Regions from separate parts of the Franconibacter pulveris genome, predicted to be linked through region 3. Evidence: predicted binding sites of a transcription regulator. Region 3 holds the regulator's gene; each other region holds the start of a gene.
What was found. The regulator PhoB, encoded in region 3, activates phosphate uptake and scavenging genes when phosphate is short. The targets are predictions, from matches to a motif close to CTGTCATAAAACTGNCNNAT.
Positions count from the first base shown of each region.

Region 1: a site for PhoB is predicted at 1,869-1,888, ahead of glpT (glycerol-3-phosphate transporter). Genes of this name have one in related genera too.
Region 2: a site for PhoB is predicted at 1,431-1,450, ahead of uvrB (excinuclease ABC subunit UvrB). Genes of this name have one in related genera too.

Region 1 covers NZ_CM165555.1:3,264,341-3,267,618, reverse strand. The annotation lists gene ACU4F7_RS15425 (YfaZ family outer membrane protein) at 1-367, shown strand, start outside; gene ACU4F7_RS15420 (nicotinamide mononucleotide deamidase-related protein YfaY) at 460-1,656, shown strand; gene glpT (glycerol-3-phosphate transporter) at 2,006-3,278, shown strand, end outside.
Region 2 covers NZ_CM165555.1:1,444,890-1,448,167, reverse strand. The annotation lists gene uvrB (excinuclease ABC subunit UvrB) at 1-1,177, opposite strand, end outside; gene ACU4F7_RS06905 (ABC transporter ATP-binding protein) at 2,076-2,786, shown strand; gene bioD (dethiobiotin synthase) at 2,801-3,278, opposite strand, start outside.
Region 3 covers NZ_CM165555.1:1,096,771-1,100,048, forward strand. The annotation lists gene sbcC (exonuclease subunit SbcC) at 1-183, opposite strand, end outside; gene sbcD (exonuclease subunit SbcD) at 180-1,394, opposite strand; gene phoB (phosphate response regulator transcription factor PhoB) at 1,593-2,282, shown strand; gene phoR (phosphate regulon sensor histidine kinase PhoR) at 2,304-3,278, shown strand, end outside.

The DNA.
Region 1 (3,278 bases), 2.2 Mb from region 3:
CGATATCGCCGGTCTCGGCCTTAACTTCAATCTGCCGCTGGGGCCGTTTATGCTCTCTCCGGGCGTAAGAGGCGTTTACCTGAACCCGAAAGCGGGTAGCGAAGGTTACGCGGCGGCAGTCGGCGGCGGCGTGAAATTGCCGATCGGCCAGAGCTTCTCGCTGTTTGGCGATTACTACTACTCTCCGGATTCGCTCTCCAGCAGCATTGATGATTATCAGGAAGCGAACGTCGGCGCGCGCCTCTCTGTTCTGCGTCCGCTCAGCATCGAAGCGGGCTACCGCTACATTAACGTCAGCGGTAAAGATGGCGACCGCGACAGCAAACTGGCCGACGGCCCGTACGTCGGCGTCAGCGCAGCCTTCTGATCCTCCAGGCGCGGCGTCCGTCGCGCCTTTTATTCCCCTTTCTCCCGCCCGCTTGCGCTATAGTGAAGCGTTCCCTTTGTGTGGAGAAAATAATGCTGAAAGTAGAAATGCTCTCGACGGGCGACGAAGTGCTGCACGGTCAGATAGTCGATACCAACGCCGCATGGCTTGCGGATTACCTCTTTGAGAACGGCTTTCCCATGACCCGCCGCAACACGGTGGGCGACAAACTTGAGGCGCTGACGGCCATTTTGCAGGAGCGCAGCCAGCAGGCGGACATCGTGATTGTGAACGGCGGTCTCGGGCCGACCAGCGACGATCTCAGCGCCGAAGCCGCAGCGAAAGCGGCGGGCGTCGAGCTGGAGCTGCATGAAGAGTGGCTCGCGCATATGGAGCAGTTTTTCTCCTCCCGCGGGCGCGTGATGGCCCCGAGCAACCGCAAACAGGCGATGATCCCGGCAGGCAGCGAGATGGTGGACAATCCCGTCGGCACCGCCTGCGGTTTCGCCTTGACGCTTAACCGCGCGGTCATTTTCTTCACGCCTGGGGTGCCTTCGGAGTTTCGCCAGATGGTTCAGCAGCAGATAGTGCCGCGCCTGCGTCAGCGCTTCCCGCAAGTCGACCCGCCGGTTTGCCTGCGCCTCACGACCTTTGGCCGCTCGGAAAGCGATCTCGCGCAGAGCCTTGACTCGCTTACGCTGCCGCCGGATGTGGTGATGGGCTACCGCTCCTCTATGCCGATTATCGAACTGAAACTGACCGGCCCTGCGAAGGCGCGCGAGGCGATGGAAGCGGTATGGCCGAAGGTTCGCGAGGTGGCGGGAGAAAGCCTGATTTTCGAAGGAACGGAAGGGCTGCCAGCCCAGCTTGCCCGCCGCTTGCAGGAAAAACCGCTGCGTCTGTCGCTCAGCGAACAGTTCACTGCCGGGCTGCTGGCGCTGCAACTGCGTTCTGCGGGCGCGCCGCTGCTCGACAGCGAAGTGCTGACGGACCGCGATGAAACGCTGCAGGAAGCCGCGCAGCGGGCTGCGGCGCTGGTGCAGAAGGCGGGCAGCGAGCTGACGCTGGTGGTGGGCGCCATGCGCGACGAGCAATTAAATATTGTGCTGTGCACGCCGGTCGGACTGCATGCGGTGCGCCTTAAATTCAGCGCTAACCGCCATGAGCTGCGCACTCGTCAGGAAGTCTGCGCCATGATGGCGCTGAACATGCTGCGCCGCTGGCTCAACGACGCGCCTGTTACTTCAGAGCATGGCTGGGTGCAGGTGGTGGAAGCCTTCAGCCAGTAAAGCCTCTGGCCTACCCTCGTAAAACGCAGCGGGCGGAAGCCTGCTGCGTGACGTTGCGTTATTCTCCTCCCCGCCAGCATGCCCTCACGCATTACAGCGCTTTTCATGTTTTGCCGATCAGAATCACAAACCTAAATTTTTATGTTGCTTAGCGAGCGTATTCGACCATCAAGCGAAAATAAAAGAACATGAAAAAGGCAAAAAATCTTCGTTTGTCATAAAACTGTAACAATATGTGCGATGTTTCACAGCAATTATGACAAAGCTCCCGTATTCTCCTGCGCGAAAACAAACATAAGCGGCGCAAATGACTTCGTGTCCGCAGATCAATACCTGCCAGGAGAATGTAATGCTAAGTATTTTCAGACCCGCCGCCCATCAGGCGCGGCTTCCCGCGGATCGTGTCGATCCCGTTTATCGCCGCCTGCGCTGGCAGATCTTCATGGGGATTTTTTTTGGTTACGCAGCCTATTATCTGGTGCGCAAAAACTTCGCGCTTGCCATGCCTTACCTGGTAGAGCAGGGCTTTTCCCGCGGCGACCTCGGGTTTGCGCTTTCCGGTATTTCCATTGCTTATGGTTTTTCGAAGTTCATCATGGGTTCGGTCTCGGACCGGTCAAACCCGCGCGTTTTCCTGCCGGCCGGGCTTATTCTGGCGGCGGCGGTGATGTTGTTTATGGGCTTCGTGCCCTGGGCGACCTCCAGCATCATGGTGATGTTTGTGCTGCTGTTTCTTTGCGGCTGGTTCCAGGGAATGGGGTGGCCGCCGTGCGGGCGCACCATGGTGCACTGGTGGTCGCAGAAGGAGCGCGGCGGTATTGTTTCGGTCTGGAACTGCGCCCATAACGTGGGCGGCGGCATTCCGCCGCTGCTGTTCCTGCTCGGCATGGCCTGGTTTAACGACTGGCATGCGGCGCTCTATATGCCTGCTTTTGGCGCTATCCTGGTCGCGATTATCGCTTTTTCCTTAATGCGCGACACGCCGCAATCCTGCGGTCTGCCGCCGATTGAAGAATACAAAAACGACTACCCGGACGACTACAGCGAAAAAGATGAGCAGGAGCTGACAGCGAAGCAGATCTTCATGCAGTACGTGCTGCCGAACAAGCTGCTGTGGTATATCGCTATCGCTAACGTGTTTGTCTACCTGCTGCGCTACGGCATCCTCGACTGGTCACCGACTTACCTGAAAGAGGTGAAACACTTCGCGCTGGATAAATCTTCCTGGGCCTATTTCCTGTATGAATACGCCGGGATCCCGGGGACGCTGCTCTGCGGCTGGATGTCCGATAAAGTCTTTAAAGGCAACCGCGGGGCGACCGGCGTCTTCTTTATGACGCTGGTTACTATCGCGACTGTCGTTTACTGGATGAACCCGCCGGGCAACCCGAACGTGGATATGGCCTGCATGATAATTATCGGCTTCCTGATTTACGGCCCGGTGATGCTGATTGGCCTGCACGCGCTGGAGCTGGCGCCGAAAAAAGCGGCGGGCACGGCGGCGGGCTTTACCGGCCTCTTCGGCTACCTCGGCGGTTCGGTGGCGGCGAGCGCGATTGTCGGTTACACCGTTGATTTCTTCGGCTGGGATGGCGGCTTTATGGTGATGGTGGGCGGCAGCA
Region 2 (3,278 bases), 350 kb from region 3:
ACACGTAAATCGACTGCGGCGCCAGCGCTTCAAACTCTTCAAACTTCAGCGGACGGTTATCCAGCGCGGAAGGCAGGCGGAAGCCATACTCTACCAGCGTCTCTTTACGCGCCCGGTCGCCGCGATACATGCCGCCAATCTGCGGAATAGTAACGTGCGATTCGTCAATCACCAGCAGGCCGTCGGCCGGCAGGTAATCGAACAGGGTTGGCGGCGCTTCGCCCGGTCCGCGCCCCGAGAGGTAGCGCGAGTAGTTTTCGATGCCGGAGCAGTAGCCCAGCTCGTTCATCATTTCGAGGTCAAACTGGGTGCGCTGGGTCAGGCGTTGTTCTTCCAGCAGCTTGTTATTGGCAAGCAGCACCTTACGGCGGTCCGCCAGTTCGACTTTTATCTCTTCCATCGCCTGCACAATGCGCTCGCGCGGCGTAACGTAGTGCGTTTTCGGATAGACGGTGAAACGCTGGATAACCGACTCTACCGTGCCGGTAAGCGGGTCGAACAGCGACAGGCGCTCCACTTCTTCGTCAAAGAGTTCTACGCGCAGCGCCAGATCATCGGATTCCGCCGGGAAAATATCTATCACTTCGCCGCGTACGCGGAAGGTGCCGCGCTGGAACGCCTGATCGTTGCGGGTGTATTGCAGCTCCGCCAGACGGCGCAGGATATCGCGCTGGTTGATTATCATGCCCTTCGTGAGGTGCAGCATCATCTTCAGGTACAAATCGGGGTCGCCCAGACCATAAATGGCGGAGACCGACGCCACGACCACCACGTCGCGGCGCTCCAGCAGCGCTTTGGTCGCGGAAAGGCGCATCTGTTCGATGTGCTCGTTTACCGACGCATCTTTTTCAATAAAGGTGTCGGAGCTCGGCACGTAGGCTTCCGGCTGATAGTAGTCGTAGTACGAGACGAAATATTCCACCGCGTTATCCGGGAAGAACTCTTTCATCTCACCGTACAGCTGCGCCGCCAGCGTTTTATTCGGCGCCAGCACCATCGTCGGGCGCTGCAGGTCGGCAATCACGTTGGCCACGGTAAAGGTTTTCCCCGAACCGGTTACGCCAAGCAGCGTCTGGTGAGCCAGACCATCTTCCAGCCCCTCTTTCAGACGACGAATCGCCTCCGGCTGATCGCCAGAGGGTTTAAAAGCGGAATTGAGTTTGAAAGGTTTGCTCATGAAATGACTACCTGATGCAGATTTGGGCGGGCCGGAGGTGTAATTTTACTCGCAGGCGAAATTTTTGCCAGCACTAAATACTGTATGAAAAACCAGTGCCGGGTGAGCAAAATTTTGTTACGCACCGTTTCTGCCGTCTGGTCTGCTTCATTTCCCCCGCCACCTGAAGAAAAAACCAGCGAAACGCGGTTATCCCCAAAAGTTTTGCCCTTTTAACATTTGTCAAGCGAGGCTGTGATAGTTTTATTGCAGCAGGTGACACTTTTCTGACGGCCATTGATTTTATTTAACCTGCTGTAATTTAAAGGATATTTTTTTGAGACGGCTTTCGCGTCAATCCGGCGGGAACCCGCATCCGCTCTCGCTTGCCGGGTGTTTTCTAACTCTAATGCACAAGGTTATCCACAGGAATAGTGGATAACTACCCTCAAGCCATTGTCTGCGCCGCTCCGCGAAAACCCTGCATTTTGTGTAACGAGGCGGAAAAAATTTTTTCTTGTCGGCTTTAGACGTCTTTTGGCACTTTTTGTTCAGCGGCCAGGCGTGATTATGGTCACATAACGCCCGACAACCGATTAAAAATTAAACGCAGCGCTGCACCAGGGCGGCGAGTTTCTTACCTTCTCAGGCACTCTTAAAGTGCACCCTTCAGATAAAGTGCTAGCCCAGGATCGCTAACCCACCCTTTTTTATCAGCTTAATCTCAAAGAACACGATATTTCGCCCTGGATTCCGGCGCTGGCAAGAGAATTGCAACGTAACCGTACCGGAACTCGACCCTTTCTCCCTGTTTGGGAGAAGCGACGCAGGATGCTGGTGATCTGGTGAATAAAACGCTCGTAACGCTGCGCAGTCAGCGAAGTGATTATCTCTTCACCCTCTCAGAAAGGAGTTTGCTATGTTGAGTTTACGTGCTGTGAATCAATACTACGGCACGCAGCACACGCTGTGGAATGTCGATTTAGATTTGCTGCCGGGCGAGTGCACCTGCGTAATGGGCGCGCCGGGCATGGGTAAAACGACGCTTGTGAATTGCATTGCAGGCTACCTGCCCGTGCAGAGCGGCAGCATGACGTGGCGCGAGGCAGGTAAGCCCCCGGAGGAGCTGTTAACGATGCCGCCGGAACACCGCGCCGCGCTCGGCATCAGCTTCCTGCCGCAGGACAGGCGCATTTTCTCGCAGCTTACCGTTGAGGAAAACCTGCGCATCGCCATGCTGGCGGCGGCGGATAAGCCAGGCCCGCTGCCGGAGATGATTTTCGATCTTTTCCCCGACCTTTATGCGCTGCGGCATGCGCGCGGCGGCGAGCTGTCGGGCGATAACCAGCAGCAGCTGGCGCTCGCCCGGGCGCTGGTAAACCAGCCCAGGCTGCTAATTCTGGACGAGCCGACGCGCGGCGCCGGTCAGAATGTGATTCAAAAGCTAAGCCTGCTGATAGTGCGCTTAAACCGCGATTTCGGCCTGACCGTGCTGCTGGTGGAACAGCAGCTGTCGTTCATTCGACGGGTAGCAGACCGCTTCTGCCTGCTGCATCGCGGCCGCGCCGTCGCCCGGGGGAGCGTGGCGCAGCTTGATAACGAAAAGCTGGCGCACTGGATAACGCCGTAAAGCCTGGCGCCGCTTTAGCGCCTCTTCAGCGCCTCCAGCGAAAGATAACGGCCGAGCGGCTGATGCTCGGCCCGCTCCCCAAGCCACGGGATCTCCCCAAGACACGGCGCAGGCAGCAGCCTTTTAAGCGTCGCCATATACTCCTGATGGCGTTTGCCTGGCGGCTGCACGTCGTTGGCAATCCAGCCCGCGAGCGGCAGCCCGGCCGCCGCGACCGCCTGGGCGGTAAGCAGCGCATGGTTGATGCAGCCAAGCTTCACGCCTACGACCAGAATCACGGGCAATTGCTCCTTCACGACCCAGTCGGCGAAAGTGGCGGTTTGCGAAAGCGGCGTAAACCAGCCGCCAGCGCCTTCTACCTGCACCCAGTCGGCGAGCGGCTCCAGCGCGGCAAGCCCGACGGAGAGCGTAGCGAAATCAATCGGTCTGCCCTCTTCCTGGCTTACGATATGCGGCGACGTGGGTTCCAGAAAGGTGAGCGGGTTAACTTGT
Region 3 (3,278 bases):
CAGGCGCGGCGTCTGGTGATAAAGCGCAAGGCAAATGGCGTCGAGCAGCGTGGTTTTCCCCGCGCCGGTCGGGCCGGTGATGGCGAACAGGCCGTTGCTGGCGAAGGGTTCGGCGGTAAAGTCGATTTTCCATTCGCCCTTAAGCGAGTTGAGGTTTTTTAACCGCAGGCTGAGAATTTTCACGCCTCTTCCTCCTGATGCAGACTTTCCAGCGTTTGCGCGAAGAGGGTGCGCAGCCGTCGCGCCTCCTCTTCTTCCAGCTGTTCCTGCTGCAAACGGCGCTCGAAAACTTCCTCAACGCCCAGCTCGCTCAGCGTTTCGGTTTGCAGCGTGCCGAGGTTTTTCTCGCGCAGCTCGCGGCTGCGGCGCAGCAGCACCACTTCCACCGGCAGGTCTTCGGTGAGCTGGGTTATCTGGCGCTGCATGTCGTGCAGGAACTGTTCGGTAGCGATTTCAATATCAAGCCACACTTTCGGCCCGGCGGGCGCGTCGCGCCACTGGGTCAGCGCCTGGGCAATCTCCTCGAGCGTGCCTTTTACCACCGCGAGCGGCTGGCTTACCGGCACCGGCAGCGCGGTCACGTCACGCAGCTTGCCCTCCGCGAACTCCACCAGAAAGACGCTTTTTTCTTTACCTGTTTCATCAAAGCTCAGGGCGATGGGCGAGCCGCTGTAGCGAATATGGTCGCTTGCCGCCACTTTCTGGGCGCGGTGAATGTGGCCGAGCGCGATGTAATCCGCCGCCGGGAAGAGGTGAGCGGGAAAAGCGTCCAGCGTGCCGATGTAGATATCGCGCACCGCGTCGCTTTTGGTCACGCCCACCGTGGTGAGGTGGCCGGTGGCGATGATGGGCAGCGCTTGTTCGCCGCGCAGGGCGCAGGCGGCGTTGTAGCACTGTTCGTAATGCTGCGTGATAGCCTCCAGCAGCTGCTGCTGTTTTTCACTGCCGGACTGGCCGCCGCGGCTGCGCAGGATATCGCGCGGGCGCAGAAACGGAATAGGGCAGAGCACCGCGCCGGGCGCGCCGTCGCGACGGTTGAGGACAATCGCCTGGCTTGCCGGATCCTGCTGGGCGCTGGCGATCACGCGGGTGTTAAGGCAGGCGAGCAACTCGCGGGATTCATTTAACGTCGCCACCGAGTCATGGTTTCCCGCCAGCACAATCAGCTGACACTGCGTGGCCTGCAGCTTCACCACGAAGCGGTTATAAAGCTCGCGCGCGTAGCTTGGCGGCGAGCCGGTGTCGAAAATATCCCCCGCCACGATGATGGCGTCTGCCTGATGTTCCACCGCGGCCTCCAGCAGCCAGTCGAGAAAGGCCTGATGCTCGGCGGCGCGGCTTTTGGTATAAAAATTCTGACCAAGATGCCAGTCGGAAGTGTGGAGGATGCGCATAGATTTCCCTGTGGCGAAAAAGCGAGAGGGTGATTATAAACAAGCAGGCGGGCTGGTGTCCTGAACGGCTTGCCGGACGGGTGTCATAAATGCCGCAGAGGGAGTCATCAGACGGTCATCTTTTCATAAATCTGTCATAAATCTGACGCATAATGGCGCCGCATTGGATAATGTTGACTTTATATTACAGGGCTAATTATGGCGAGACGTATTCTGGTCGTAGAAGATGAAGCACCGATTCGTGAAATGGTCTGTTTTGTGCTCGAGCAAAACGGCTTCCAGCCCGTTGAAGCTGAAGATTATGACAGTGCGGTAAACCAGCTCAACGAGCCCTGGCCCGATCTGGTCCTGCTCGACTGGATGCTGCCCGGCGGTTCGGGCATTCAGTTTATCAAGCACCTCAAGCGCGAAGCGATGACCCGCGATATCCCGGTGATGATGCTGACCGCGCGCGGTGAAGAAGAGGACCGCGTACGCGGGCTGGAGACCGGCGCGGACGACTACATCACCAAGCCGTTCTCGCCAAAAGAGCTGGTGGCGCGCATCAAAGCCGTTATGCGCCGCATCTCGCCTATGGCGGTGGAAGAGGTTATCGAGATGCAGGGCCTGAGCCTGGACCCGACCTCTCACCGCGTCATGACCGGCGAAAATCCGCTGGACATGGGGCCGACCGAATTTAAGCTATTACACTTCTTTATGACGCACCCGGAGCGTGTTTACAGCCGCGAGCAGCTGCTGAATCATGTCTGGGGTACCAATGTGTATGTCGAAGATCGTACGGTGGATGTGCATATCCGCCGCCTGCGCAAGGCGCTGGAGCACAGCGGGCATGACAGAATGGTGCAGACGGTGCGCGGTACGGGGTATCGTTTCTCAACCCGTTTTTAACTCATAACCTGGAGTGTGACCGTGCTCGAACGGCTGTCATGGAAAAGGCTGGCTCTGGAGCTGGTGTTGTGTTGTCTCCCGGCGCTGATCCTCGGGGCGTTTTTCGGCCATGTGGCCTGGTTTTTACTGGCGGCGGTGACCGGGCTGCTTATCTGGCATTACTGGAACCTGCTGCGCCTCTCCTGGTGGTTATGGGTCGATCGCAGCATGACGCCGCCGCCGGGAAGAGGAAGTTGGGAGCCGCTGCTGTACGGGCTGCACCAGATGCAGTTGCGCAATAAAAAGCGCCGCCGGGAGCTGGGCAATCTTATCAAGCGCTTTCGCAGCGGCGCCGAGTCGCTGCCCGATGCGGTGATCCTGACCACTGAAGAGGGCACTATCTTCTGGTGCAACGGCCTGGCGCAGCAGCTCCTTAACCTGCGCTGGCCGGACGACAACGGCCAGAATATCCTCAACCTGCTGCGCTACCCGGAGTTCACCCGCTACCTGCGCGAAAAAAACTTCACTCGTCCGCTTAACCTGGTGCTGAACAACGGTCGCCATCTTGAGTTTCGCGTGATGCCCTACAGCGAACAGCAGTGGCTGATGGTGGCACGCGACGTGACGCAGATGCACCAGCTCGAAGGCGCGCGGCGTAACTTCTTCGCTAACGTCAGCCATGAATTGCGCACGCCGTTGACGGTATTGCAGGGCTACCTGGAGATGATGCAGGAGCAGACGCTGGAAGGGCCGCTGCGGGACAAAGCGCTGCATACCATGCGCGAGCAAACGTCCCGTATGGAAGGGCTGGTGAAACAGCTGCTGACGCTGTCAAAAATTGAAGCGTCGCCCACGCTGCAGTTGAATGAAAAAATCGACGTGCCGATGATGCTGCGCGTGGTGGAGCGCGAGGCGGCAACCCTCAGCCAGCAGCGGCATGCGCTGACTTTCGATGTTGACGCCACGCTTAAGGTGCTGGGCAATGAAGAACAACTGCGCAGCGCGATGTCGAACCTG